3 regions of the Sporosarcina sp. Y1009 genome follow, and region 1 is predicted to be linked to each of the others. Evidence: riboswitches for the same ligand, from Rfam matches in the RefSeq annotation. Region 1 holds a riboswitch; each other region holds the start of a gene.

What was found. A riboswitch is a leader RNA that binds a small molecule or an ion and turns the genes downstream of it on or off. The one in region 1 is predicted to bind thiamine pyrophosphate.
Region 2: it holds a riboswitch for thiamine pyrophosphate, as region 1 does, so the genes downstream of both, tenA (thiaminase II) here and thiM (hydroxyethylthiazole kinase) in region 1, are expected to answer to the same signal.
Region 3: it holds a riboswitch for thiamine pyrophosphate, as region 1 does, so the genes downstream of both, thiT (energy-coupled thiamine transporter ThiT) here and thiM (hydroxyethylthiazole kinase) in region 1, are expected to answer to the same signal.

The regions. Positions count from the first base shown of each region.
Region 1 is NZ_JBYHFO010000005.1:259,183-269,332, forward strand. It holds gene phnM (phosphonate metabolism protein PhnM) at 1-224, shown strand, start outside; gene AC25Y1_RS08845 (LbetaH domain-containing protein) at 172-804, shown strand; gene AC25Y1_RS08850 (phosphonate C-P lyase system protein PhnL) at 811-1,506, shown strand; gene AC25Y1_RS08855 (PHP domain-containing protein) at 1,525-2,340, shown strand; gene AC25Y1_RS08860 (PhnD/SsuA/transferrin family substrate-binding protein) at 2,382-3,407, shown strand; gene phnC (phosphonate ABC transporter ATP-binding protein) at 3,493-4,257, shown strand; gene AC25Y1_RS08870 (PhnE/PtxC family ABC transporter permease) at 4,273-5,058, shown strand; gene AC25Y1_RS08875 (ABC transporter permease subunit) at 5,058-5,924, shown strand; gene thiW (energy coupling factor transporter S component ThiW) at 5,962-6,459, opposite strand; gene thiM (hydroxyethylthiazole kinase) at 6,456-7,226, opposite strand; TPP riboswitch at 7,324-7,431, opposite strand; TPP riboswitch at 7,828-7,932, shown strand; gene thiD (bifunctional hydroxymethylpyrimidine kinase/phosphomethylpyrimidine kinase) at 8,008-8,844, shown strand; gene thiE (thiamine phosphate synthase) at 8,837-9,496, shown strand; gene AC25Y1_RS08900 (DUF3238 domain-containing protein) at 9,562-10,150, shown strand, end outside.
Region 2 is NZ_JBYHFO010000001.1:102,159-112,308, reverse strand. It holds gene AC25Y1_RS00535 (TetR/AcrR family transcriptional regulator) at 1-365, shown strand, start outside; gene AC25Y1_RS00530 (nucleotide excision repair endonuclease) at 439-813, shown strand; gene AC25Y1_RS00525 (hypothetical protein) at 877-2,139, shown strand; gene AC25Y1_RS00520 (ABC transporter substrate-binding protein) at 2,350-3,327, opposite strand; gene AC25Y1_RS00515 (ABC transporter permease) at 3,324-4,064, opposite strand; gene AC25Y1_RS00510 (ABC transporter ATP-binding protein) at 4,061-4,807, opposite strand; gene tenA (thiaminase II) at 4,794-5,495, opposite strand; TPP riboswitch at 5,606-5,714, opposite strand; gene AC25Y1_RS00500 (exonuclease SbcCD subunit D) at 5,866-7,017, shown strand; gene AC25Y1_RS00495 (AAA family ATPase) at 7,020-10,109, shown strand.
Region 3 is NZ_JBYHFO010000014.1:27,175-37,324, reverse strand. It holds gene AC25Y1_RS15050 (lipid II:glycine glycyltransferase FemX) at 1-927, shown strand, start outside; gene cuyB (cysteate racemase) at 967-1,662, shown strand; gene AC25Y1_RS15040 (DEAD/DEAH box helicase) at 1,795-2,922, shown strand; gene map (type I methionyl aminopeptidase) at 2,971-3,717, opposite strand; gene AC25Y1_RS15030 (magnetosome magnetite crystal formation protein family) at 3,838-4,179, opposite strand; TPP riboswitch at 4,261-4,361, shown strand; gene thiT (energy-coupled thiamine transporter ThiT) at 4,482-5,042, shown strand; gene AC25Y1_RS15020 (tryptophan-rich sensory protein) at 5,083-5,808, opposite strand; gene AC25Y1_RS15015 (M3 family oligoendopeptidase) at 5,973-7,775, shown strand; gene AC25Y1_RS15010 (GNAT family N-acetyltransferase) at 7,782-8,327, shown strand; gene AC25Y1_RS15005 (beta-class carbonic anhydrase) at 8,447-9,010, opposite strand; gene AC25Y1_RS15000 (hypothetical protein) at 9,119-9,259, opposite strand; gene AC25Y1_RS14995 (aminopeptidase) at 9,411-10,150, opposite strand, start outside.

The DNA of each region.
Region 1 (10,150 bases):
TTCAACTTGTGACACTAAATCCTGCAAAAGCTGTTCAAATGGATAATGAAATTGGATCAATTAAAGCAGGGAAAAAAGCAGATATCATTATTATCGAAAAAATGGACGATGGATTTCCGATGGTTACGACATCAATCGTAGATGGAAAACTCATGACAAGGACGGTGTACCGTGTCGATAAGAGCAAAGGAACTTCAACTATCCGAGAAGCCTTATATTCATGACAACGTTGAACTGAAAAACACGGAGCTAGGGGCATTCACTGAAATCGGCCTATACAATTTCATAGAAAATGCGTCGTTAGATGATTATTCTTACACAGGACAGTTTTGTTTTGTACAAAATTCGAAGATCGGCAAGTTTGTGAATATCGCAGCTAAAACGCGAATCGGGCCAACAGATCACCCGTATAAAAGGCCGTCTCTTCACCACTTTACGTACCGGAAGAGAATGTACGGCTTTGGTGACCAAGATGATGAGCAGTTTTTAGACGAACGAGAAAAACAAACAACCCATATCGGTCACGATGCTTGGATTGGTCATGGTGCAATTATTCAGCCAGGTATTTCAATTGGCATTGGCGCTATTGTAGGAAGCGGAGCGGTTGTGACAAAAGATGTTCCGCCTTACGCAATTGTTGTTGGTGTTCCAGCGAAAGTGATTAAATACCGCTTTTCCGCTGAGGAGATTGAAGCCCTTTATCGCATCAGTTGGTGGGATTGGCCCTTTGAGCAGATAAAAAATAGAATAGATGACTTCCAGCTGAATATTGCTGAATTTATCAATAAATACGATGAGAGGTAGTGTGTGATGTCACGTTTACTCGAAGTAAAAGATTTAAGCAAATCCTTTACCATTCATCATTTAACGAAAAAGATGACAGCTATTCAAAGCATTAATTTTTCATTAGAAGAAGGGGAATTCATTGGCATTGTTGGGAAGAGTGGCAGTGGAAAATCGACCGTGTTAAAAAGTATTTACCGCACGTATTTACCCCAGGAAGGCTCCATCCTGTATAACTCTGAAAAATTTGGCCAAGTGGATTTGGCAAAGCTGTCTGAAAGGGAAGTTTTGTATTTACGCAAACATGAAATTGGCTATGTGTCACAATTCTTGAATGTTATGCCGCGTACGACTGCTCGGGAACTTGTAGAACAAGCGGTGATAGAAATGGGGCGGTCCAAAGAAGAAGCAAGGCAGGCAGCGGAGGATGCCTTGACGCATTTCGAACTAGATCCAGAGTTATGGGATAGTTATCCAAACACATTTTCAGGCGGTCAAAAGTTACGACTGAATATCTCCTGTGCCATTGTAAAAAAACCTCGTCTCCTTTTGTTGGACGAACCGACAGCAAGCTTGGACGATGCTTCTAAGTTGAAAGTGCGCGAAATTATTGAACGTTTGAAAGCTGACGGCACAACATTAATTGGTATATTTCATGATTTGGCGTTTATGGACGGCCTATGCGATAAAGTCTATGACTTGCAGGAGGAAATAGCAATCTGACAAAAGGGGTGTTACATGATGAAGGCGGACTTACACATCCATTCCCATTATTCTGATGGATCTTCTTCTGTGGATGAAATACTTGAAATGGCCTCTCAAAGAGGCTTAACGCATATCAGTTTAGTCGATCACGATACAGTTCGTGGGATTGAACCTGCTCAAATCGCGGGCGAAAAGTACGGCATCACAGTTATCCCAGGTATCGAGATTTCAGCATATGATTTTTCGAGAAAGCGTAAAGTGCATATTTTAGGCTATGAATTTGATAAGGAAGCAACTCAAATAAAAAAGCTTTGTAATCCATTGTTATCCAGAAGGCATGAGAATTCGTTGTGGCAAATTCATCAGCTGCAAAAGAATCATTTCGACATCGAATTTCTAGAAGTTGCAAAAAATGCAATGATGTCAGGGGTTATTTACAAACAGCATATTATGGATGCTTTAGTAGAAGAACCATTTAACACGCATTACTACAAACAACTGTATACACGTCTATTTAAAGGAAATGGAATTTGTGCAAGAGATATTGAATATGTAGATGCTATTTCAGCTGTTAGAGCAATAAAGGCAGATAATGGATTTGCTGTTTTAGCGCATCCCGGACAGCTGGATTCATATGATTTAATCCCAGAACTTGTGAAAAACGGACTCGATGGAATCGAACGTAATCACATTGCGCATACAGCAGAAGACAGGAAAAGCGTGTCACAATATGCAAATGAGTATTCATTGTTCCAAACAGGCGGCAGCGATTTCCATGGTCGATATGGAAGTGAAATAGGCATTGGTGAGCAGTTAAGCCCTATGCAGCATTTCGAATTAGCTAATATTTAAAGAGAAAAGCACACAAACTATCTATTTAAAAGGAGAAAAAAATGAAAAAACACATTTTGTCTTTCTTAACACTTATCGTTCTAGCTTCGGTTTTAGCAGCATGTTCAACAGGATCTGCATCGAATTCGGATGAGTTAATAATGGTTTGGTATCCAAATGAATCAGGCAATGATTTGAAAGCGGCTCGTGATGCAATTGGTGAAGTCATTGAAGAGGTAACTGGAAAAAAAGTTGACCATAAGTTGACGACTGACTACGCAGTTGCCATCGAAACAATTGCAAACGGAAACGCACAACTAGCCTTCATGGGTGCACAGGGATATATCGAGGCAAGCAACAAGAATGATAAAATCAAGCCGCTTGTAGTTCCTAGTGGCGCATCGGGAACGATTGATGATGCAGTTTACTATAGCTGGTTAGCTGTTAAAAAGGCAGATGCAGAGAATTATAAAGTAGACGGTGAGTATTCAATAGATGATATTGTCGATTCCAATTTCTCGTTCGTATCAAGCAGTTCAACATCAGGGTTTAAAGTTCCTTCAAGTGACATTGTTTCTTACTTTGCAACTCAAGATCAATGGAAAGATTTAACGGCAGAAGATCTGATGGAAGGTGGCACATTCTTCAAAGACGTTTTATACGGTGACTCCCATCAAGGTTCAGCTGTTAACCTTTTAAATGGCCGTGCAGATGTAGCTGCATTCTGTGATACATGTGTTGGGAATTACGTTGAAGTTGCAGAAGGGGAAGCAAATACCAAAGGTGCGGTTTACAAAGTGAAAAATGATGCTGCAGAGCCATTTAATAATTTATACGGCGAAGAATTCACATTGATTAACGTGACACCTGTTCTAAATGCACCGTTTGTCGCAAACTCGGAGGTATTAAGTGAAGAAGACTTTAAGAAAATTCAGGAGCTACTAATATCAGATGAGATTGCAAATAACGAAAGTATCTTTGTTCCAGCAGACTCCGAAGTGTCTGGTCTTTTCTCGAAAAAAGCTGAAGAGCGATTTGTTTCTGTAGAGGATGCATGGTTTAACCCAATCCGCGAATTATCGAATTAAGCTAATTACAAGACGAAGCGGGCATGTGCTGATCCAGTGGCACATGCCTAGTGATATAAAAATATAGTTACGAGGAGTTTTTTAGGTGGCCATATTACATGTTAAAGATGTCTCTAAGCATTATGAAAAAGGGAAGAATGTTTTATCGGATATTAACATGGAAATATTTGAAGGGGAGTTCGTCTCAATTATTGGTCCATCCGGTGCAGGAAAATCAACATTTCTGCGTTGTATAAATCGAATGATTGACATCTCCGAGGGAGATATCCACTTTGATGGTACTGAAGTAGCTTTGTTAAACAAAAAGAATTTACGCAGACATAGAACGAAAATCGGGATGATTTTTCAACATTACAACTTGGTCTCTCGTTTAACGGTCATTGAAAATGTGTTGCATGGAAGATTTGGCTATAAATCGACCTTGCAAGGGATTTTGGGCATATTTACAGAGGAAGAAAAAATGGAGGCCTTCCATCTTCTTGAGAAGCTCGGAATGAGTGAGCATGCCTATAAAAGATGTGACCAACTAAGTGGGGGACAAAAACAGCGTGTTGGTATTGCGCGTGCTTTAATACAATCTCCGAAGTTGCTCCTTTGCGATGAGCCAATCGCATCGTTGGACCCCAATGCTTCGAAAGTAATTATGGATCACCTACAAAGCATTTCGAAGGAAATGAATATAACTTGTATCGTCAACCTCCACCAGGTCGATGTAGCCAAGAAATACTCAGACCGAGTGATTGGATTGAATAGTGGTCGTGTTGTCTATGACGGAGATTCAGAAGCACTGTCGTCAGAAGCGATTCATGCAATTTATGGCTCTGAAGCCGGAAGCCTAATTATGGAATAGGGGGAAAAACCTTCGATGACGGTTCACGCGTATAAGAAAAGTAAAAAACAGCTCACATTTGTCTTTGTCATGCTTATCGGCATTACACTTTTATCAGCAAAGTTAACAGATTTCAATTTCATGCACGGCTTGCTAACATTGCCAAAAGCGGCCAGTTGGATGGCTTCTAACCTGTATATTACAGCGGAATCTTTAGAGAAGTTTCCATCTGTTATCGATAAATTAATAGAAACTATTTTTCTATCCATTACTTCCACTACAACTGCAGCGGTTGTGGCCATGTTCTTAGCTTTAATGGGCTCGCAGACGACGAAGGTGAATAACTTTTTCGCATCATTAAGCCGAATTGTTGCTTCTGTGTACCGAAATATACCGATTGTCGCATGGGCGCTAATCCTGCTATTGTCATTTGGGCAAAATGCGTTAACAGGTTATTTTGCTTTATTTCTTGCGACATTTGGATTTTTAACACGTGCTTTTATCGAGACAATCGATGAAACAAGTAGTAGTTCAGTGGAAGCTTTACGCGCATCAGGGGCGACTTATTTTCAGATGGTGGCGAAAGCTGTCATACCGGAATGTTCGCCGCAAATGATTAGTTGGATTTTATATATGATTGAAACGAATATTAGAAGTTCGACGCTTGTTGGGATTTTAACCGGGACGGGAATCGGTTTCATGTTCGATTTGTATTATAAAAGCATGAACTATAATGTGGTGAGTTTGATTACAATCAGTATTGTGGTTGTTGTAATTGGCATTGAGCTCATTTCCAATTATGTCAGGAGGATTATTTTATAATGACGACCATTAAGAGTAATGATCTGACTTATGATTATAAAAAGAAGACGAGTGCCGGGAAAATAAAGATTAAAGTATGGGGAAAGACCCAGATTGTTATGTTAATGACGTTTTTGTCCCTTTCTTTTTTGACGGTTTACGGGTTTTTGACCTTTGACTTAAAAGGGATATCAATCGTACAAGCCACAATTGATACCTTATATAATTTGAAAGTGATGTTTTTACAACCCTTTTTCAGTCATTTTACATTATGGGATGCGGTTGTCCAAATCGGCTTAACGTTGGGACTGGGCTTTCTTTCGACGCTGATAGGTGTCATCATTTCCTTGTTTGTTGCCTTATTTGCAGCCAAGAATTTATCGCCTAAGATTGTTTCCAATGCGATTATCGTCGTCGTGACTTTTATTCGCGCGGTGCCAACTGTTTTATGGGTATTGATCTTTGCAATCGCAGCAGGCCTTGGAAGTGAGGCGGTCATAATTGGGATGGTCTTCCATTCAGTCGCGTTTTTAGTGAAAGCCTTCTCCGAATTATTTGAAGAAGTAGACGAGGGCATTATCGAAGCACTACGCGCAAGTGGTGCAAATTGGTGGCATATTGTCACACATGCTGTCATTCCCTCAACTGCAAGTTCTTTATTATCCTGGTCATTTCTACGCTTCGAAACGAATTTCACGGTTGCAGTTGCAATGGGTGCTGCAGCGGGTGCAGGCGGTATCGGTTTCGAATTGTTAATGGCTTCTGGTTTCTACTTCGATTTACGAGAAGTTGGGTTCATTACTTATTTCATATTAGTCATCGCAATTGGACTTGAGCTACTCTCGACCCAATTAAAGAAACGTTTTTTATCGAATGCTTCAGCTTGAGGATAAGTATGAAAAGCCGCCAAAAGCGGCTTTTTCATTACTCAATCGTTCCAAGTTTTTTCGCGACTTGCGTATGTTGCAGCCGAGCAGCTAGCAGTAATCCTAATGCTGCGCCGCTAAAGCTGGAAATTAAAAATGGCGGGACGAAGAAAAAAGTACCGACAGTCGTACCCATTAGGATTTTTGCGTACGGAATCGCAAAAAATGGCGCAATCAAACCCGTCCCAATCACTTCACCAATTGCGGCATATACCGACTTTCCAAATCGCTTGTACATCACACCTGCCAAATAAGCGCCAATCATCCCGCCCGGAAACGCAAGCAGTGACCCTGTACCTGTTAGTAAACGAACAAGCCCGGTCATAAACGCGATTGTAAGTGCGGGTATCGGTCCAAGCATAATCGCAGCAAGCACGTTAACTGCATGTTGGATAGGATATGCCCGAGCGATCCCCGCGGGGAATGAAACGAAAACTGATCCAGCAACAGCAATCGCAACAAACATCGTCATAATCGCAATTTTTCTAGTGCTCATCCTTTAATCGCCTCCTTTGAATAAAAGGCGTTTAGGAAGTGGACACCGAAATCACCAGGTCCATCTGCGAGTTCTGCAGCTTTTTCACCAGCACGTTTATAAAAAGTTAACGCGGTTGCGGTAGCTTCTAGCTGATTTTCATTTGCAACTGCTAGAAAGGCACCTACGACACTACTCAATAGGCAGCCAACGCCAGTGACGCGCGTCATAAGTGGATCGCCACCTGTTATTTTGATGACTTCATACCCGTCGGTGACGATATCAATGATTCCGGAGACCGCAACAAGGCAATTGTGTTTTACAGCAACTTCTTTTGCGATTTCTTCGATGTCTGCATCGCCATCGCCAGCATCAACACCTTTTGCTTGCCAATCAACCCCAGCGATTGTAGCAAGTTCGCCTGCATTACAGCGAATTAAAGTGATATCCACATTGTTCAATATTCGTAGAACGGACTCTTTTCGGAATGAAGTAGCACCTGCGCCAACTGGATCGAGCACGACTGGAGATCCATGTTCCACAGCGCTTTTTCCTGCAAGAATCATAGCATCTATGGTTGTGCGTTTTAACGTACCTATATTTAAAACTGTTGCAGATGACACGGCGGCGATTTCTGCAGCTTCTTCAATAGCATCTGCCATCACTGGTGAGGCTCCAAGTGCGAGTAAGCCATTCGCTTGAAAATTCGCGACCACAATATTGGTGATGCAGTGAATCAGTGGTTGTTCCTCACGTAGTTTTGATAATAGATTTTTGCTTTGCATCATAATTATTCCCGCCCTTAGTCATTTTTGTAAATGAAAAAGCCGCCTCCTGAAATAGCATCAAGAAGCGGCCTGCGGTTTTTTAAAATAAAGTCCATGGAAATGCGCAGTCCCACTTCCCTCCGCTGGTATAAACCAGATCAGGTAATAAGAGTCCGCATATCCATATGCATCTCAGTCCTTAAAAAGGACACCCCTAGTGGCAAAATCATTTATGTAGTTTTCACAGTTACTATACCACAACTTGGAATATTCGCAAGACGAGAATGATTGTTTGTGGGAGAACGCAACGTTTCGTCAAAAGAAGGCAATGTTTTGTCCCTAGAAGGCAACGTTTCAGTAAAAGAAGACAACGTTTTGTCCCGAGAACGCAACGTTCCGAGGAGAAAGCAACGTTTCGTCAAAAGAACGCAACGCTTTGCCTGGAGAAGGCAACGTTTTAGCAAAAGAAGGCAATGTTTTGTCCCTAGAAGGCAACGTTCCGAGGAGAACGCAACGTTTCGTCAAAAGAACGCAACATCGTCCGAAACATCCAAAACACACTGCAACTTCTATTTCGGAAACTAGGTTATATGTGTTATAGTGAATCAAAGCTGAATAGTTTGATAACCACTAGGGGGGCCTTAATGGGCTGAGATGTGCGAGTTTGCGCGGACCCTTGGAACCTGATTCGGATGATACCGACGTAGGAAAGTGGGCATCCGCCATATCCTTTTAATTTATGGTTGCCGCCTCCTATCGTTTTCAGGGGCGGCTTTTAACATAATAAAGGACGTGTTCTAACATGGTAAATATAGCATTAACAATTGCGGGTTCGGATAGTGGCGGGGGCGCGGGGATACAGGCGGACCTCAAGACGTTTCAGGAACTTGGCGTATTTGGCACATCAGCACTAACAGCGGTCACGGCTCAAAATACGCATGGCGTTTCAGCAATTCAAGCGATGGAACCGACAATGGTTACAGCGCAAATTAAAGCAGTTACAGAGGACTTTACAGTGAAGGCCGCAAAAACAGGCATGTTGTTTTCAGCGGAAATTATTCATGCAGTTGCAGATTCGATTCAGGGCAGTGGAATTCCTCTAGTTGTCGATCCAGTCATGATTGCCAAAGGGGGAGCTTCTTTGCTTCGCGATGAGGCAGTAGAGGCATTGAAATCGGTCCTGTTACCCTTAGCGGCTGTTGTAACACCGAATATCCCAGAAGCTGAAGTACTAACGGGGTTAACCATCAAAACGGATGCAGACATAGAAGAAGCAGCCAGGCATATACTAGCCTTAGGCGTGAAGGCTGTCGTCATAAAAGGGGGGCATCGACGAGATGCACCCTTTGCTGAAGATCTGTTCATGTCTAATATAGGCACAAAGTTTTTAGTTCGGTCATCTTGGGTAAACACTAAAGACACACATGGAACAGGATGCACATACGCTGCCGCCTTGACGGCATTTCTTGCGAATGGAGAAAAACTTGAAGATGCGGTTGTTTCCGCAAAACATTTTATCCATGCGGCAATTGAAGATGGTCTAAGCATAGGAAGCGGGCATGGTCCAACAAATCATTGGGCATACGGACGACGAATGAAAAACGAGAAACTTATAGAGGGGATTGCAATCAATGGATAAAAGTAAACTACAATTTTATTTTATAATGGGGACACCAAACATAGGTGGAAGAGATCCGCTAGCAGTACTCGAAGGGGCGTTAAAAGGTGGTATAACAGCTTTCCAACTCCGTGAAAAAGGGGAAGGCGCGCTCGTTGGTGACGATTTAAAAGAATTGGCGCTGCAATGTAAAGCGCTTTGTGAAGAATACAAAGTACCATTTATCGTAAATGATGATGTGGACTTAGCGCTTGAAATTGATGCAGACGGTGTTCATATCGGTCAAGACGACGGCGTAGTTTCAGATGTGCGCTTGAAAATCGGTGCAGATAAAGTGCTCGGCGTTTCAACACATTCATTGAACGAAGCATTAGCCGCAACAGACGCGGGTGCTAATTATGTTGGTGTCGGACCATTATTTGAAACAGATTCGAAAGAGGATGCTGGTTCTGCAATTGGAACGGCACTTGTGAAAGAAATCGTCGCCGAACTTCCAGGCTTACCAGTCGTGGGTATTGGTGGCATCACTGAGCGAAAGACGAGCCAGGTTATCCATGCTGGTGCATCTGGCGTTGCGGTCATTTCAGCGATTACAAATGGTGACAATACAGAAGAAGCGACAAGAAATTTCAAAGGTCACATCACACTTGCACTTACGGGTGTTGAAATGTAAGTCAAGACGTATAACAAACTTTAAAATACGCCACACTTCTGTCTAAAGGGAGTGTGGTTTTTTGTATGGAAACGAATGATTTTTTTGAGGTGGAGGCCATTACCCATACACATGATTTAATCACCTTCACATGGCGAGACGTCGGTGGGGTTTACCAAGTATATCGAGATGGAGAACTCCTATATGAAGGGACAGTCGCCGAGTTTTCGGACGGTAATTTCAAACACGCAAAAATGTACCATTACTCAATTGAACGACTTGTCAATGATGAAGTTGTAGATGTCATTGCGCTTCAAACTTCGGCATTTGCTGAACAAAAGAATATTAAAAATCCACTTCAATTTCTCGTGATGACAACGATCGTTGCAAAGTCACAAATCGCATTGTCTTGGGAAGAAATTAAAGATGTTGAAACCTATGAAATCTATCGCAACGGTATATATATGCAGGCAGTTAAAGGGAATCGCTACATTGATCGAGATTTTTCGTTAGATGAATCCTATACATATCGAATCCATTCCACACGGCTGCTGAGAAAGTCGGAAGAGCGAATGAGTCGAGGTAAATCGTTTGTAGCCAATGTATTTGAGCGATTTGGTAAAGCGGCGATCCACGCAGAACCTGCTATGGAGCGATACACAGTTTCGAAGTTGA
Region 2 (10,150 bases), on a different contig from region 1:
TCGTATTTAATAAAGATGAATTGAATTATGTCGAACTAGGGGCTTATATCGTAAATCGAACGGATTCAATTGTGGAAGGTTTATCGGAACCGTTCTTAAAGTCTGACCAGCTAATTGGCTATCGTGTTAATGGTAGTAACACGATGATAACTACTAAAGAGTTATTGAAAGACATTGATTTATTGAAACAAATCGTATCTGACGAAGATATATTGATTAGTTTAGAAGTGATTGAACAAGAACTTGTGGGAAAAGATTATCGCAAAGCAGTCATACAGGGAATGATGTCGAATTTGAAAAGTCATGAAGAAACCAAAGAACTCATAGAGAAATTGAACCAATTATTATCCAGTACAAGTTCTTGATTGCTGACCTTCGCTTTTCGCAGCGTTTTGTGGTAATATTTAGCTCTAGAATAGAAGAGGACGTGAAAGTGAATTGATTACAATCAATGTACCAAAACCAGACTTAACAATCATTCAACGAAAACAAGATGAGAACACCGATGCACCGAAAATAAAGCCTGTGTATGGTTTTATCGATCTTCATGAAATACCACGTGATAAAGGTGGACTTATTTTATTTTATAATCATAAAGATGAATTACTTTTCGTAGGTAAAGCGCGTAAACTTCGTCAACGTGTACGTAAGCATTTTGATGATAGTGTCTCACCGCTTAAAAACCACCGCGAAGAAGTAAATAAAATTGAGATTCTATTCGTTGAGGAACCAATGGAACGCGATATTTTAGAAACCTATATTATTAACACACAGTACGCGAAATACAATGTAGATAAAGTGTATTATAAATAATATAAAAAGCTGATTGCTATATGCATTCAGCTTTTTTCTACTACATATGAAAAAGGTGACGACATGGATAAGCGTTTACAAAAGATTGCCGATGAAGTGAAAGTGAAATTGGGTCTGGACAATTACGAATTAGAAACGTTCTCAATACATAAAGAAAGAAATGGTACAGGGGAAGCGTATTATAAATTCAATATGGAATTTTTCCCGAATGTGATTTCTGGGAAATATGAAGAAGATATAAATCCTGAAGGCACAGCGATTGTGGAATATAGTATTCAGAAAGAAATTATTGAAAGCGTTATTTTTGTAGATGGTAAATCATTTGCCACAAAAACTCATTTCCCGAATAAAACAGAACAAGAAGTCGGGAATTGGATTGAATCTGAAACCGGCTTAATATATAGCGAAAATTTTGTGAAGACAGACGTTCTCGAAAACGGTTTTCAATTCAGCCCGAATATCAGAGAAGTTGAAATTACACCAGCTGGAATGATTGAAGTTGAATTTGATAACGAAGGGAAACTAACGTCTTATCAATTATATGATCCAATTCCGTCTAATGAAGACCTTGTGGAAACAGAATTCACATTGACGCTTGAAGAAATTGAACCATTTGTAACTGGACAACTGCAATTAGTGAATTTCCCTTTTGAGGCTGAAAAAAGATTCGTACCGGTCTATGCAATGGAAGAAGTTTATGTAACTTTGGACGGGATGCGTAGCATTCCATTTTTAGAACACGAACGTTTGGAAGTTAAAGTAGACGAGGTCATTGAATGGACTGAACCGTTAACAGGAGAACTGGTGCGCAAGCAAATCGATTCACTTTCAGAAGCAACTGTTGAGGATGCTCTGGAAGGCAAAGATGTTGCAGAAAAACTAGTTGTGACAGCAGATCAAATCGAACAATCTAAAGCTATCGTCCGCGACGTGTTTCGCTCAGATTTTCCAGAAGAATCCGGTATATGGAAACTTGAAACACTCCAACGACTTGAACATTTTATCAAAGCAACTTGTATTATGGATGAAACAACATCGTCTGTCTTTAACCGTCAAGTCGTCGTTTTAATCGACCCAGAAACAATGACTTTAATAAATTACGTAGATAACGGGGAAGTGTTCGAGATTTTCGATACATTCGCACCTGCCGAAAAAGCAGTTGTCTCGCATGAAGATGCATTTGAAAAGTTAGTCTCCTACATTTCGCTCACACCGACGTATGTATATGATTCCGTTACGGAAAAGTATATTTTATGCGGATTACTTGATGCAGCGGAAGGCGTTAATGCGGTAACAGGGGAGATTGTTCCTTTATCTGATTTTTAACCATAAAACTGGCAACCACTTTTTTAAGGTGGTTGCCAGTTTTTTGATTTAAACATATAAGCTTGAGCCTTCAAGCCCGTTACGGAAATAAACCCGCGAGCAACGAGCACAACGAACCACGCAACGAGCAAAAACCGAAGCGCAACGAGCATAAACTCTAGGCTACACCTATACGACAATAACACCTTGAAAAACGGCCGCAAAATAGATTCAATCTCTCACATTAACAAAAATTCCATCCAAGTTAGGTTCTTTCGTGAGTAATCCTGCTTTTTCCATCCAATCCGCAGTGACTTCCCATACTTCTGCATCCTGATCGCCAAATTTACCATTAGATTTCATCTTCGGAAGCAGAATGGATAGCGATTCTTTTTCGACTTCTTCTATTAAAGGAAAGTTCGCCTTATCCTGATGTTTCAACAAAATCGTTAGTGCTTCATCTGGATTGTTTTCGATGTCCTCAAAGGCTTTTGTTGCTGCACGCCAAAAAGCTTTAATATTATCTTGTTCTTTAGCCCATGTATCATCACTCGTTACGACTACTAGTTCGTAAAATGAGGGGACCCCGTAATCTGTTGGATCTAGATGTCCAGGATTGTATCCTTCATACTTCAACATTGGAAATTCGTGATTGATGAACATGCCGATAGCTGCATCTGCTTTTTTAGAAACGATGGATGAACTTAATTCGAATCCGACATCGACCATTGTAACCGAGTTGAAATCAGCACCATCTGTTTCCATCATCGTTTCGATCATTGCTTCGTTAAGTGGAATTCCAGTGAAACCAATCGTTTTTCCCTCAAGATCTTTCGGAGATGTAATGCCACTCTCTTCTAAAAATCCTAAATGATTGAGTGGGGACTGAACAAGTACGCCTACCGATTTCACCGCAATATCTTGTTCTGTTTTCGCGATGATAACATCTGGTTGATATGTGATGCCCATCGTCACTTTCCCAGCGGCCGCTAAGTTAATCGGATCTGTAGGATTAGCCGGGAACTGAATATCCACTTCAATTCCTTCGTTTTCGAAATAGCCTTTTTCTTCAGCCACGTAAAGAAAACTATGTACAGCATTCGGATACCAGTCGAGCATAATACTCACTTTTTCTGTTTCATCATTATTACAAGCACTTAATACGAATAAAAGCAGGATGCTACCTAAAATCAGTTTAAGATTTTTCAACTTTTTGTCCTCCAATTTAACATGCGTTTTTCAATGTAAGTCACACAAACAAATAATAGAATTCCAACAAAGGTTAGAACGAAAATCGGTGCAAATACCGCCGCCCCGTCAAATTGTGTCATCATGCGACGACTGAAATACCCGAGTCCTGCTTGGGCGCCTAACCATTCTCCAATGGCTGCACCGATGACGCTTAGCGTGACAGCGACTTTTAATCCTGAAAAGAAGTGGGGAAGTGCAATGGGTATAGAATACTTCAAGAATATATCTTTTTTCGTAGCCCCCATTGTTAAAAATAATTCCTTAGTTTCCCTTTTTCCGGAAGACAACCCATCAAAGGTATTCACTGTAATGGGAAAAAAGGTGATTAATACAGCGACGGCGACTTTGCTCCAAATCGTGTAGCCGAACCAAAGTACGAAAATCGGTGCAAGCGCAATCACCGGCACCATTTGAGATGCGATTAAAATCGGATAGATTGCTTTTTGTACACTAGCATTTAAAGACATCCAAACTGCAATTGCAATACCCAAAATGATTGAAAGCATAAGTCCGATGACAATTGACAATAGAGTCACAGGCAAATGGACTAAAAATAGAACATCTTTTAATTCCCAAAGGCGAACTAAAATTTGAACAGGGGACGGAAGAATAAACGCTTTATCAATCGTCCGTGCGCAAATTTCCCAAAGGACAAAGAACAAGATTACGATCAATAAAGATGCTGTATTTCTCATAAAGAAACCTCACTCCGTAGCGTACTAAGCAACTGCTCTTTCAATTCCAACATGTCAGGTCGATGCAAATCGTTACGCGTTCGTTCTCGTGGTAGTGGAATTGAGATTTTTTCAATAGCAGTAACAGGTATATTTTTCAATAAAAAAATACGATCTGAGAGAAATAATGCTTCGTCTACATCATGTGTGATGAATAGAATTGTTGACTTTCTTTTTTCCCATTGCTCGAGTAACCATTCTTGCATCGATAATTTCGTAATCGCATCAAGTGCAGAAAAGGGTTCATCAAGGAGTAGCAAAGGATTTCCTGAAAGAACAGCGCGTAAAAAGGCAACGCGCTGTTTCATGCCACCTGATAACTCAGATGGATACTGATCTTCGGTCCCTTCTAACCCAAACTCTTGCAACAATGATTTTATTTCTTTATAGGCAGTTTGTTTATCAATTCCTTTAATTTCAAGGGGGAAAAAGGCATTTTCCAAAATGGTTCGCCACGGCAGAAGGAGGTCTTGTTGTGGCATATAGCCTACTTTTCCTAACCGATCCCCATTTTTATTACCCTCAAGAGTGATATCACCCGCTTGTGGCTTATCGAGGCCCGTGACGAGGCGGAAAATCGTGCTTTTACCAGAACCACTTACACCTAAGATTGAAATAAACTCACCTGGACGAACTGTAAATGAAAGTTCGTCCAGTACCATTTTTTCATCATAACCAAACGAGACATTATTAAATTCCAACATCAGCAGTTTCAACGCCTACAACTTCTGGCCACATTTGTTTGTTGTTCGCCATATCCCAGAACATATATTCAAAGCGAGTCGTATTTAAAAAGATTTCCTCAAGTTTTTGTAGCTCATGTTCAGGTTTTCCTTCTGCGACTTCATTCATTAAATCGATACACCAACCTGCTAGTTCACCGAATGCTTCAGAAGAATACATGCGAATCCAGTCGCCGTATAGCGGATGATCTGCCGCCCCTGGGATCGCATTTAGTTCTTTTCCGATTTCCCAATAACTCCAAGCACATGGGAGGACAGCTGCGACAACTTCCGCAAGCGTTCCTTTTTGACTGACATGCAGCATGTAATGGGTGTAGGCAAGGACAATAGGGGATGGCTTTGCATTCTCAAGTTCATCTTCTGAAATGCCAAATCTTGCTGCGTATTTTCGGTGAAGCGCCATCTCCGTATTCAATGTACCTTCCAGTAAACTAGCAAATTTCCCCATCGTTTCAACATCATCAGCTTTCACAGCGCCGATTGCGAAAACCTTTGAGTAATCGATTAAATATAAGTAATCCTGCACCATGTAGAATCGGAAGCTTTCTTGATCAACTGTCCCATCGCCAATTCCTTTTACAAATGGATGATTATGATTCTGTCTCCAAATCGGTAATGTCTTCTCATGCAAGCGGTCAGTGAACTTTATTTCTAACACTCTCCCTAAGAATTTTTCCCAATTAAAAAACCCACTCCTTGAAAAAGAAGTGGGTTGTAGACAGTCAAATTTTTATCCCCGATAATAGACGGGTAGAATTTTATACGTCGTCACCTCTTCCTTACGCCAGCATTATCTGGTTCAAGTTGAAAGGGTTTAGGCATTCATTCGCCAGTCTCAGCTCTTTATCGAGCACCCCTAGTGGTGGATCTTATGAAATTGGATTCTATTAAGTATAAGCATATAGGAATTAGAAGGTCAAATTATTGGTTGGAAATAGGAGGAAAGATAGAAGGAATTCATTTTTGGACGATTTTACTGTAAAGTAGTAAGAAAGAGTAACAAAAGGGGGAAGTAAGCTATGAAATTTTTCCATACGGCGGATTGGCATTTGGGCAAGCTTGTTCAAGGGGTTTATATGACGGACGAACAACGGTTTATATTAAACCAATTTATCGAAGCGATAGAAATAGAGAAGCCTGATGCGATTGTCATTGCGGGTGATTTGTATGACCGGGCGGTTCCGCCAACAGAAGCGGTGGCATTACTTGATGAAGTACTGGAGAAAATTGTGATAGACATGAAAATACCAGTCATTGCAATCGCAGGAAACCATGACAGCCCGGGACGCCTTCATTTTGGTAGTAGTCTTATGCAGAAGAACGGGTACTTTATTGCAGGTCAAGTGTCGAAAGTAATTGAACCAGTCGTTTTACAGGACGAATTCGGCGAAGTCCATTTTCACCTTGTGCCGTTTGCGGATCCATCTGTGATTAAACATCTCCACGCGGATGAAACAATTTCTAATCATCAAGATGCTATGAAGAAAATCACAGAGGGCATTTACGAAAAGATGGACGACAAAGCACGTCATGTTTTTGTTGGGCATGCCTTTGTCACGCCGCACGGGGAAAGTGAAGAGAATACGAGTGATTCAGAACGGCCAATTGCGATTGGAGGAGCGGAATACGTTTCGGCGCATTTGTTTGAGAAATTCCATTACACAGCGCTCGGTCATTTGCATCAAGCCCACTATGTGTTGGATAAAACCATTTATTATGCAGGATCGCCGCTTAAATATTCAATTTCTGAAGAGAATCATAAGAAAAGTTTTTTCATCGTGGAATTAGACCATGAAGGAAATGCTACTGTTGAAAAACGTGAATTGATCCCGAATCGAGATATGCGTACAGTTGAAGGCACCATTGAAGAAATACAGAAACATCCAATTAGCGAGGATTACGTATTTGTAAAACTTCTTGACGAGACACCGGTTTTATTTCCAATGGAAAAGATTCGGTCGGTCTATCCAAATGCGATGCATGTTGAACGGAAGATGTTAATGCCGACTAAGAGCATGGACACAGAAACAAAAACAGAACGTGGCAAAATGGACGATATCCAGCTATTTACTGGATTTTATAAAGAAATGATTGGCGAAACAGTTGATGAAGAAACGAAAAACTTATTTGAAGAAGTTCTATATGAAGTCATGAACCGGGAGGAGGGGTGACAGTGAAACCAGTTAAACTGACCATGACAGCGTTTGGGCCTTATAAAGGAACCGAAACAGTCGATTTCAGAGAGCTTAAGGATAACCGATTATTTGTTATATCTGGTGCAACAGGTTCGGGAAAAACAACAATATTTGATGGTATCTGCTTTGCGTTATACGGTCAAGCAAGCGGAGAAGACCGGACGGATATTCGTGCGATGCGAAGTGACTTTGCCGATAATGATACACAAACCACAGTCGAGCTAACCTTTCAAATTCACAGCCGTACGTATCGAATTATGAGGCAAATTCCGTATGTAAAAGAAGGAAACAAAACAGAAACTTCGGCCAGCTGCGAGTTTTATGAACAAACCTCGAACGGAGAAATTCCGATTGTCGATCGACAAATCGTTTCGGAAATCAATAAAAAGGCTGAAGAATTAATTGGATTTACACAAGCGCAGTTTAGTCAAATTGTCATGTTGCCCCAAGGCGAATTTAGAAAATTCCTCACCTCTGACACGGAAAACAAAGAAACCATTATGCGTAAAATATTCAGAACTGAGCCTTACCGAGAAATTGTTGTACGCTTAAAAGGTAAACAAGATGAAGCGAAGGCGATGTTGCAAGCTGAAGAGCAAAAAAGAACAAGTTTAATAGAACAAATCCCGTCACTATTACCAAAAAGAGATTCCGCGATTTTTGAAGTGTTAAGAACGGACTACTACAATGCAAATCAAATCGTAGACGGACTTGAAGATGAATTACAGTACTATAAAGAAAAAACGATTCACGATCAAAACTTATATGTAACTGCTAATAAAAGCCATGCGAAAATGTTGGAACAATACCATATCGCGAAGAATATGAATGACCAATTGATTGAGTTGGAGAAAAGAAAGCAACGTTATGCAGCGCTTAAACAGCAAATTCCAATTTTGGAAAAGAAGTCAAAACAACTTGGGAATGCAGAGCGTGCGACGGCTATTGAACAAATCGAAATCCAGTATGCGGAATTGAAAAAAGAACTAGAAGAAAAGACTGTTCATCTTAAAAAAGCATCTGAGCGAGTTCAGATGTTATCAGAAGAACTAGTGAAAATTGAAACGCAGTTTCATGAAGAGGAAGCGAAAAAACCTGAGCGAGAAAAAATAACAGAAAGTCTAATTCGTTTAAATGATACGCTTCCTAAGGTGAAGGAATTAGCTTCAAAAAAAGAAGCACTTTCAATTAGTAAGAATGAACAACATAAAATTCAACATACATTAACCGAAACGACTGAGAATTCTACGAGTGAAACTAAAATTGTAACTGCCCTTAAAACTACTATTGAAGAATTAGAGAAACGACTCATTCCCTATGATGACAAAGTAGATTTGTTAACGAATACAACTGGAAAATGTCGTGTTGTGAATGAATTCATCTCGATGAGAGAGCGCGTTTCAAAGCTAGAAAAAGAAAAAAGTCATCATGAAATTGCCTATAAATCTTATCAGAAAAAATATGGAGAAATGGCACAGGACTGGTTGAATCATGAAGCGGCAACATTGGCAGAAATGCTTCACGACGGCGAGAATTGTCCCGTTTGTGGAAGTAAGGATCATCCTAATAAAGCACATCGTGGTGAAGTATCAGTCACCAAAGAAGAGTTGGAGGTTGCAAGTAAGCAACTGGCGAAGATTGAAAGCGACTACCGAACTGCCGATGCAAACTACCAGAGTTTTCTTAACCAGTTAACTGCCATGAACGAAAACCTTGTGCGCCTCGAACTGGAAATTGACTCCATTGACGAAGCAAGCAACAAGCTGCATGAATTGAAAAATAGTTTGGAAGATGAAGTAAAAGAACTACGTGAAACTAGAATTCAACTCTCGAAATTAAAAGAAAACTTAGCCGTTCAAAGTAAAATAGCAGATGAATTGGCTACAGCTAAACATGAACTGGAAAGAGCATTTCTTGAAAGTAGTGCTTCGCTTGAAACCAAACAAGCGATTTTCAATCACACGTTAAATTCAATTCCTGAAGATGTTCGAGAACTAGGTGTATTAGAACAAAGAATTCATGCACTTAATACCAAAAAAAGTGAAATAGATCGCGCTTGGGAATCCATTCAAAAATTGCGAGAAGAAAGCAGAAATCAACTCTCTGCTAGCAAATCAGCAGAAACTCATGCCAAAACAGCACTTGTGGAAGTAGAGATGAAAAAAGGTAACGCCAAACAAAGATTTAAAGAAGCACTAGAAAAATCCGAATTCCAAACCGAAGCAGCTTATCTGGAAGCCAAAATGGACGAGGCATCACGTATACAATTGAAAAACGAAATTGATGATTTCAAACAACAATACTATGCTGTACGTGAGGCTATGAAAGAATTGGCGAAGCAGTTGGAAGGGCAGGAAATAACGGATTTACTAGCACTCGAAAAAACTTTGAGTGAATTGAAAGTGGCTTACGAAACTGCCTATCAAGAATATAATCGTTCACTAGACTTTGAAAAAACAATCATAAGATTAAAAGATAAAATTCATGACACATCACTAAAAATAGATCAACTTAATAAAACCTATGGAAAAATTTCAAATCTTTACGACGTTGTTCGTGGACATAACAACTTACGATTATCATTTGAACGTTATATTCAAATTGAATATCTAGAGCAAATTATACAATCAGCAAATGAAAGACTAAGGGAAATGTCGAATGGCCAATTCCAATTAATTCGCAGTGATCGCCAGGAAGTTCGGGGGAGACAAAGCGGTTTGGGCCTTGATGTGAATGATGCCTACACGGGTCAAACGCGTGATGTAAAAACACTGTCTGGTGGAGAGAAATTTAACGCATCTTTATGTTTAGCGCTAGGAATGGCGGACGTTATTCAAAGTTTTCAAGGTGCGGTTTCCATTGATACGATGTTTATCGATGAAGGTTTTGGTTCTTTGGATGAAGAATCATTGAATAAAGCAATCGATACATTGATAGACTTACAAAAATCAGGACGTGTCATCGGCGTTATTTCACATGTTGAAGAATTAAAAGCAGCTTTCCCGGCAATCCTCGAAGTGAGAAAATCAAGAGAAGGCCACAGTCACACTAAGTTTCTATTAAAATAATAGAAGAATCCCAATTGCACTATGTAAAGAATGCAATTGGG
Region 3 (10,150 bases), on a different contig from region 1:
TGGGGGAACGAACATGTTTATCTGGAGGAAAATGGTGAAATTGTCGCTGCACTTTCTATACTAATAAAACGATTACCAGGTGGATTTTCCGTTTTATATGCTCCGAGAGGACCAGTATGTGACATTTCAGATATTAACCTAGTGCAAGAATTGATAAAAGAAGTAGAGGTTGTTGCTAAGAAAAATAAGGCAATCATGCTGAAGTTTGATCCGGAAGTGAATTATTCAGATGACTTGTACAATCTATATCAAAATAGTGGTTTCAAGTTAATATCCAAAGATGATGATCAAGACAAGTTAATACAACCAAGATTAAACATGATTCTTTATTTGGAGGATCATGATGAAGATTCAATCATGATGAAGTTTTCTAAAAGATGCCGAAGTTCAATTCGTGGTTCAGCTAAAAAAGGTGTCGAAGTTCGTTACTCTAGGAGTGATGAAGATATTGAAATCCTACATGATGCTTATATGACAATGGCTGAGCGGAACAAAATTTCAACGAGGTCAGTTGAATACTTTAAGCAGATTCGTGATTCCTTTGGGGAAGATTGCAGAATCTATATTGCAACACATGAGGATGATATATTAGCAGCTGGCTTGACGATTAATTATTACGGAAAATTATATTTCCTCTATGCAGGAAGTACGAATGTAAAACGGAACTTAAATCCGAACCATCTTATGAATTACGAAATGATTAAATGGGGAATAGAGACAGGCGCTGAGCAATACGACTTTGGTGGTGTTTTTGAACTATCAAATAATGATGGATTATACATGTTCAAAAAGAGTTTTTGCGATAAAGATGAACCAGCGCAGTACATAGGTGAGATTAATAAGGTCTATAAACCATTTATGTACAATGTGGTCGTGTCATTAGTTCCGAAAGTCCAAAACTTACGGAAGAAAATAAGTCGAAGATAACTGTCGGTGACATCATATAGTAAAGGTTTTGAAGAGGATATGAAAAAGAAAACGTTGGGAATTCTTGGCGGCGTGGGTCCATTGGCGACAATGTATATTGGTGAAATGCTTGTCCGTCTTACGGATGCTGATACAGACCAAGAACATATCAATATGGTGATTACCAATAATACAACAATTCCTGACCGAACCGCATTTATATTAGGGGAGAGCACAGATGATCCGGTTCCCTATATAATTTCAGATGCGAATCGACTTCGTGTTGCTGAAGCTGAAGTAATCATTATGCCATGCAACACTGCGCATACATTTTACGATCAAATTCAAAAGGAATCGGAACTGCCTATTATTAATATGATCGATGAAACAGTTGCACGTGCAAAACAGATTCAAGCAAAACGAGTAGGGATTCTAGCGACGACAGGGACAATTTCCTCTGGCGTTTATCAGGATGCGTGTGAAAGATATGGGTTGACACCTGTTTTGCCAGATCCTCATGTCCAATCACTCGTTATGTCACTTATTTATGAGGATGTAAAAGCGGGGAATCCTGCCGATCCTGATAAGTGGGCGGCAATCAGTCATGCGATGAAGGAAGTCGGTTGCGATGTACTCATTCTTGGCTGTACAGAATTGTCAATCGTGCGGAAAGAACTTAAGCTTGAAGGATGTATCGATTCGCTACTTGTCCTTGCAGAAGCAGCAATTACGACTTGTGGTTATCGATTGAAATAATGATGCATTCAGAGGTGTGCGTACGCAACTTCTGAATGTTTTTTTGTTGGAAAGTTTAATGATGGTAATAAGCTGTGATACACTTGAGAGAACAGACTGAAAGTAGGGATAAAGATGTCTTTCGTAGAAAAAATGGACGATATATTTAAAGATAAATGGAAGTTTAAAAATGAAATGCCAATTCAAATAAAAATGATACCAGAAATTCTAGCAGGTAAGGATATCGTTGCCCAATCTCCAACTGGGACTGGAAAAACGCTTGCCTTCACGATACCTCTTTTACATTTAGTAGATGGCAGCAAACAACAAACTCAGGGACTCATTATAGCGCCTTCACAGGAATTAGCCATTCAAATAACTGATGTTATTCGAGAGTGGATCGTTGGAAGTAATATAACTGTAGCTCCTTTAATTGGCGGTGCTAATACGAAACGCCAAATTGATCGATTAAAAAAGAAACCCACAATTGTCGTCGGGACACCGGGTAGACTTGCTGAACTTATTAAATCAAAAAAGCTTAAGATATTTGAAGTTAAACATATCGTACTTGATGAAGGCGATTTACTATTATCACGCGAACATCGCGTCATCATTAAAAATATGATTAATGGTGCAAATCCTGACCGTCAAGTGGTTGTTGTATCAGCAACGATTACAGATGAAATTGAACGGGTTGCAAGCGAGTTTATGAACGAACCGCTGCGTATTCATCTTGAAGCGGAACATATGCCGAAACTGGGGACAATTACTCACTCATACATTAACACGACCGTTCGAGATAAAACGGATCTATTGAGAGGGTTATCTCACTTAAAAGGCCTGCAAGCTCTTGCTTTCGTAAATCATATTGATCAAGCCCGAGTGAAAGATATGAAGTTAAATTATGATAAAGCACCGATCGTCGTTCTTCATTCCAATATGCGTTCAAATGATCGTCAAATTGCGCTTGAAAGTTTTCGTAAGGGAGAAGCTTCGATTTTAATCGCAACGGACCTGGCAGCACGTGGATTGGATATTGAAGGTCTTACACATGTTATCCATGTCGATACGCCGCATACAGTTGAGCAGTACGTACATCGTTCTGGGAGAACTGGACGCGCGGGTGCTGACGGGGAAGTGCTTTCCTTATTGACACCTGCCGAAGAGCGAGATTACCGCAAGTTGACGAGAGGAATCCGCCCAGTAGAAAAGATCTGGCGGAATGGAAGACTTCAGGAAATGTCTTCAATTCCTAAAAGACCGGTATATAAAAAGAAATAAAAAAGTTGTCGATGAAATCCTCGGATTTTTATCGACAACTTTTTATAATTAAATTTGAGTCAGAATAATCGGTTTGTCTTTTGTCACAATAATTGTATGTTCAATTTGTGCAACAAGTGAATTGTCAGGCGTTACAAATGTCCATCCATCGCCTAATTCAACAATGTTTTCCGCTTTTTCTGAGATGAACGGTTCAACAGCTAAAACCATTCCTTCTTTTAGTAATGTTTTATCCCAAGCATCGTAGTAGTTTAGAATATGTTGCGGTTCTTCGTGTAGCGATTTTCCAATCCCGTGGCCAGTTAAATTACGAATAACAGCTAAGCCATTTCTTTTTGCTTCACGTTCGACAGCTTTCCCGATGCCGCTTAAACTAGAGCCCGCTTTTACGCGTAACATTGCACGATCGAATGCCTCTTTCGCCACATCACATAACTTTTGTTTTCTTTCATCAGGTGTCCCCACGACAAAGGAAATACCTGTATCTGCAAAGTATCCACCTAGAGATCCTGAAACATCTATATTTACAATATCTCCATCTTTAATAACACGTGATCCTGGGATTCCGTGTGCCACTTCATTATCGACACTAATGCAAGTGTATCCTGGAAAGTCATATTCAGCTATAGGGGCAGAAGCAGCACCTTTTTCTTTAAAAAGACGTCCGCCGATTTCGTCTAATTCCTTCGTTGTCATGCCGGGAACGGCTGCATCTTTCATTGTATCTCTAATTTCAGCAACGATTTTTCCGATTTTTTTTAAGCCTGTAAAATCTTGTTCTGTTTTAGCAATCATGTATTATACAATCCTCTCTTGCTTACCTATATTTCCATCCTACACTATAGCATAAAAAACGGTATAAAAAAGCCTACACATAATATCAATATATGCAGGAGGTATAGGGGAGACGACTATTCATTTTAACAATTTGACACCGTGGAAAACATTCCACACGATAACAACTAAAAATAATGCTGAATAAATTAAGGTGAAAACAAATGGGGCCAGACTCCAAAAATCAAAGCTTCCGCTTAGAATGCTAGTGACTCTGTTCTCAAAGGAAAATATAGAAAGAGAAAAAATGATAACACCTGCAATTAAAAGAATAACAGGAATCATATGTGAAATGAATGCACGTTTTGCGTGAGTTTTAATTTCCTGTTCATCCGTAACCAAATAGATGACAAACGGCAGCAATAAAGGAAAAAAGAATACACTAAAGTAACATAAGGAACCTACTAGTTTTTGATTTGTCACCCGAAGCCCTCCTTGAACGTATAGGGTCAGCTTGCTATAAAATAGCATCTATTATACAATTGATAAGGAAAACTTAATAAGTTAAACCACAAGGGGAGCCTTTTCGGCTGAGATAAGACAAACGTTTTGACCCTTCGAACCTGTAAGATTATTCTTGCGTAGGGATGTGGATGGAAACAGACCTTAATGGAAGAAGTGCGTGCCGTACTTCTTTCTTACATAGAGATGTCCCGTTCTATCCGGGATGTCTTTTTTTATTTCACTTCGACATCCTTGCGACAACTAGTAGGGAGAGGATTATTTTGAACAGAGGTAGATTACAATTATTATTGGAAATTGCTATTTTAGGGGCGCTTTCTTTTGTACTTGATCAGTTAACAGTATTTGTTATGCCACAAGGTGGATCAGTTACGCTTTCAATGTTGCCGATTATTCTCATGGCATTTAGATGGGGACTAGCTGGCGGTATGTTAACTGGTTTTATAAGCGGATTATTACAACTAATAACTGGTGGTAAAGTGTTTCACTGGGCACAAGCGCTGCTTGATTATACGTTAGCCTATACCCTCGTTGGATTAGCAGCAATTACAAGTATTTGGTTAATCAGAAATGTTGCGAAAAAGAACAAAGGTGGTATGGCGTTAGCCATTATTATAGGAACAGTAATTGGCGGACTGCTTCGTTACTTAATACATTATCTCGGCGGGATTGTCTTTTTTGGTGAATTCGCGCCTGAAGGGCAACCAGCATGGCTTTATTCGCTAATATATAACGGTAGCTATATGATTCCTTCCATAATTATTTGTGCAATTGTTGCCGTATTACTATTCACAACAGCACCTAGATTATTAAAGCGCATATAAAAAATCGCCTATGCTTCCAAAATGGATGCATAGGCGATTTTTATTTTTCAGAAGGTTTTATAAAATAAAAGCTAGCGCTAATGACAGCGGATAAGAAAAGAGCAGCTGTCGTAACAAATAGTTCGTCCCATCCATTTTTTACTGCAATCCCAACAAAAAACCAGATGAATACTGCGTTAAATGTAATATCATGGTAATGATATATAAAGTGGAGAGCAATTGCTGTTGCTATGGTCAAAAAGAAGACAGTCCAAAGTGAATGACTTAGTCCCCAACCGCCCCATTCGTGAAGCCTCAGGAGATAATTGGTTAGTTCTATCATGGATAGGATACCCCACCCTAAAAGTAAAGATATCGGAACACGATCCCATAAGCGGTTCTCTCTTTTGGGATACGTAAAATATAGAGCAATTGTCAATAACAGAAGAATTAATATCACAACAAATTCTAAGGTGAATAATTCATAATGCCAAGAATATAGCATCACTATATTAAGTAATGTAATAAAAATGAATAAAATCGCTCTTGTGGTTAGGACTGATTGACTATGACTAGTTTGCGTGCGCCAAAAATTATAAAGCCATCCACAAAGACCTATATAGATGAGAACCCAAATCAGTAAGACATAACTGGCAGGTGTAAATAGAATAGGTAACCGATTCATAATTTCAGTTGCAGTATGATTATTGATAGGGTTGATGAGTGAAGTAATATAAACAAAAATCGTGATAAAGAGTGAAGTTGTCATCAAAAATATTCGCAACATGTTAAAATCCTCCTAATTCATCAGTATACATTTGAAATCATGACTCTGCTCATCATAATTATGAAACTTCTGTCACAATGATGGATTTTTTTCGATTCTCGAAATTTCATGTTATAATGGAAAAGCATATTTAGAAAATTGAAAACGCCCAAGGAGGAAATTGAATGACCACGGTAAAGTATTCTGAAGTATGGGATTTAGATGTATTCTTTAAAGGTGGAAGTAATTCAGAAGAGCTTAGAACACATCTAGATGGTGTAGATGAAAAACTTGATTCACTAGAAAAAGCAGCAGTTGACTTCAATATTCCGACATCTGTGGAAGCAGCATCTGACATTATAAACGTAATCGATTCTATTAAAAACGTAGCACTGAATTTATCTCAAGCAGGTGCAGTCATTGGATGCTATCTTGCAGCTGATACAACTGATAAAAAAGCATTATTATTACAAGGTGAAACTAGCTCGTTAAGTGCACGGTTCTCAACAGCTATGCTGAAAATTCAACAAACCCTATCGAAGACAGAAGATGGGGTATGGGATAGTCTTATGGAATCCCAGGAATTAAAAGAGTTTTCATTTATATTAACAGAGTGGAGAGAAGAGGTGGCTTTAAAGCTTTCAGAAGAAGAAGAAAGCTTAGTCACTGCACTTAGCGTTGATGGTTATCATGGATGGGGAAAGCTTTATGACCAACTTGTTGGCGATACTAAGATTACCATCAGTATAGATGGTGAAGAAAAAGTATTATCGGTGGGGCAGGCAGCCAATTTGAGTTCAAGTGCAGATGCTTCTGTTCGAAAACGGTCATTCGAGGCACTTGAAAATGCTTGGGAAGAAAAAGAGGACTTTTTTGCAGCTACATTAAACCATCTAGCTGGATTTAGATTAGCTGTCTATAAAAAACGTGGCTGGGATTCGGTCCTTCAAGAGCCTTTACAAACAAATCGTATGAGCGAAGAAACGCTTGACGCAATGTGGGGAGCAATCGGGGCTAACAAAGCACCATTTGTAGATTATTTACATGCAAAAGCCGACATACTAGGAACTGAAAAGATGAATTGGTATGATCTCGACGCTCCTGTAACAGAATCGACGAAGGAACTGTCTTACCAAGAAGGTGCAGAATTTATCTTAAAGCATTTCGGTGAGTTTGGTCCACAATTAGAATCATTTTCACGTAGAGCATTCGAAGAAAATTGGATTGAGGCAGAGGATCGTCCAAACAAACGTCCAGGCGGGTTCTGTACCGGAATGCCGATGTCAGAGCAGTCACGTATCTTTATGACGTATAGCGGCTCTATGTCAAACGTAGCGACACTTGCACATGAACTTGGCCATGCGTTCCATTCGTATGCCCTGCGTCCAGTCCATTGGATGAACCGTCGCTATGCGATGGGAGTGGCGGAAACAGCATCTACATTTGCGGAGATGATTGTTGCAGATGCAGCTGTTAAAGCAGCAGAAACAAAAGAAGAAAAAATTGCACTATTAGAAGATAAAATACAGCGGAGTGTTGCATTTTTCATGAATATTCATTCACGATTCTTATTTGAAACTCGTTTTTATAAAGAACGTGAAAAAGGAATTGTGTCAGCAACAAGATTAAATGAGTTAATGGAAGAAGCACAACGTGAAGCATACGGGGATGCACTCGATACGGTTCACCCACATTTTTGGGCATCGAAACTACATTTTTATATTACGAGTGTTCCGTTCTACAATTTCCCATATACATTCGGCTACTTGTTCTCGCTTAGTATTTATGCAAAAGCGTTGGAAGAAGGAGCAGGATTTGAAGAAAAGTACATCGCGCTTCTACGTGATACTGCGGTCATGAGTGTCGAAGACCTTGCGATGAAACATCTTGGGGAAGACATTACAAAACAAGAATTCTGGGCCAAAGGCGTTGCACTATGTGTGAAAGATGTTGAGGACTTTCTTGAACTCACTGCTAAAGTAGGTTGATCAAACATGAATCGTCTCGAAGGTGAACGTTGTTATTTACGGATTTTAACTGAAGAGGATGCGACGATTTTTACAAAACTATTAAGCGCGAATAAGAAGTATTGGTCAATCTTCGAACCGAGACAAGAACCTGGTTTTTATACGGTTACGGTTCAAAGAGATAAAATCAGAGAGTCACTTTTTCAAATGAGAGATCGTAGAGAATATAACTTCGGAATATTCAAATATGATTCAGGTCAATTGATTGGCCATATATCACTTTACAGTATTAAAAGACTTCCTTTTTCAAGTGGCTTCATTGGCTATTCAATTGATGAAAAGCATACTGGAAAAGGGATTGGTTCCGAAGCCGTTCGACTGGTCACTGAATTTGCCTTTGAAAGAGTTGGTTTGCACCGTGTTGAGGCATATGTATCTCCTCGTAACAAAGGCTCAATCATTGTACTTGAAAGAGCTGGATATCATCTCGAAGGATTATTACGGCAACTCCTATATATCAACGGTGTCTGGGAGGATCATTATATGTATGCAATGATTGAAGACGACTTTTGAAAGGGTAAGGCCGCTCTGCGGAAACTAAAAGCAAAAATAAAAAGCCGATTCCTGTAAAAAGGAATCGGCTTTTTTTGTCGTAAATTATAAATTGCCCGGGAAATATGTCGATATTTTAGTTATTTTTGGTACCCGTCAACAATTGTATCTAATTCACCAGTTGTTGGGTTAATCACTAATCCGTGAATAGGAACTTTAGCATCCATTAATGGGTGATTACGAACCTGTTCTACGCTTGCTTTGACACTCTCCGTTACATCATCGAATCCATGCAACCAATTCTTCATGTCAATACCTGAATATTTTAGGGTTTTAAAGAGGCTTTTGTCGATTCCGCGTGAAACCATGTCTTCAATAATGACATCTGTATCAATCGAGTTCATGCCACAATCGTGATGTCCAACGATAAATACTTCGTCAGCTTGCAGTTCATAGACAGCAATTAGAATGCTTCTCATGATTCCGCCAAAAGGGTGTGTGACAACGGCACCTGCACTTTTAATGAGCTTGGCATCCCCATTTTTCAAGTTCATTGATTTGAGGAGAAGTTCAGTGAGCCGCGTATCCATACATGTTAAAATAACGATTCTCTTATCAGGAAATTTTGTTGTGGAATACTGTTCATATTGTTTTTCATTAACAAACGCTTTATTATGTTCTAGTATATCTCCAAGAAGTGTCATAGAAAAGCTCCTATCTGTTTGAATTTCGGCCTCAGGCGGTGCCTTTGGTTTCATTCTAACCATTGTACTGAAGAAATAGGAAAAAGAAAAGAGCCGCCTAGGCAGCTCTTAGTAATTCGTATCTGGTTTTGGATCTATTTTAACTGCATCAGAAGAATCAAATGTTTTAGTTAGAAAGTACATGATGAATCCTGCTGATAGACCAAGCATGACTGTATATCCAATAACTGTTGCGTACATTAAGCCCATTTCACTGACCCCTCTCATAAGTGTAATCTCTCTGTCTGTATTATACCTTATTTAGATGCTAATTTTAAGAGGTTAAGAAAGATTCCTCCTGAAATGTGTCGAATTAATGAACAATTAATGGTGCGTAATTACGTTAAATTGTACGCCTAAGTTAAAATGCCCAATTACCATTGCGGAACACTGCTTCAGTTGTGCCGTCTTCATTGACGCCGTCAATATCCATTTCTTCAGAACCAACCATAAAGTCAACATGGGTAATACTTTGATTTAAACCATTACGCTCAAGTTCTTCCCGAGCCATCGTTTTTCCGCCTTCAAGACAAAATGCATACGCACTCCCAAGGGCAAAATGATTAGATGCATTTTCATCAAATAAAGTATTATAAAAAAGAACATTTGATTGTGAGATTGGAGAAGCGTGTGGTACAAGTGCGACTTCACCAAGACGTTTAGCGCCTTCGTCCGTATCGATTAACCGGGCTAGTACTTCATGACCTTGTTCAGCTTGGATATCAGTCACCCGGCCAGCTTCGAAAGTGATTTTAAAGTTATCAATAATATTCCCGCCATAACTTAATGGTTTTGTACTTGAAACAAATCCATTAACACCATCTTTATGAGGCACCGTAAAAACTTCTTCTGTTGGCATATTTGCCATAAAACTATGTCCCTCTACGTTTAAACTACCGGCTCCGCACCATAAATGTCCTGTTGGTAAATCGACGATAAGATCTGTGCCAGGTGCTCGGTAATGTAGTTTCTTGTAGCGTTTTTCATTTAAATAATCGACTTTTTCATGCAATGTTTTATCGTGATCAATCCAAGACTGAACTGGATTGTCTGTATCCGCACGAACCGACTTGAAAATAGCTTCCCAAAGGGCTGGAATTT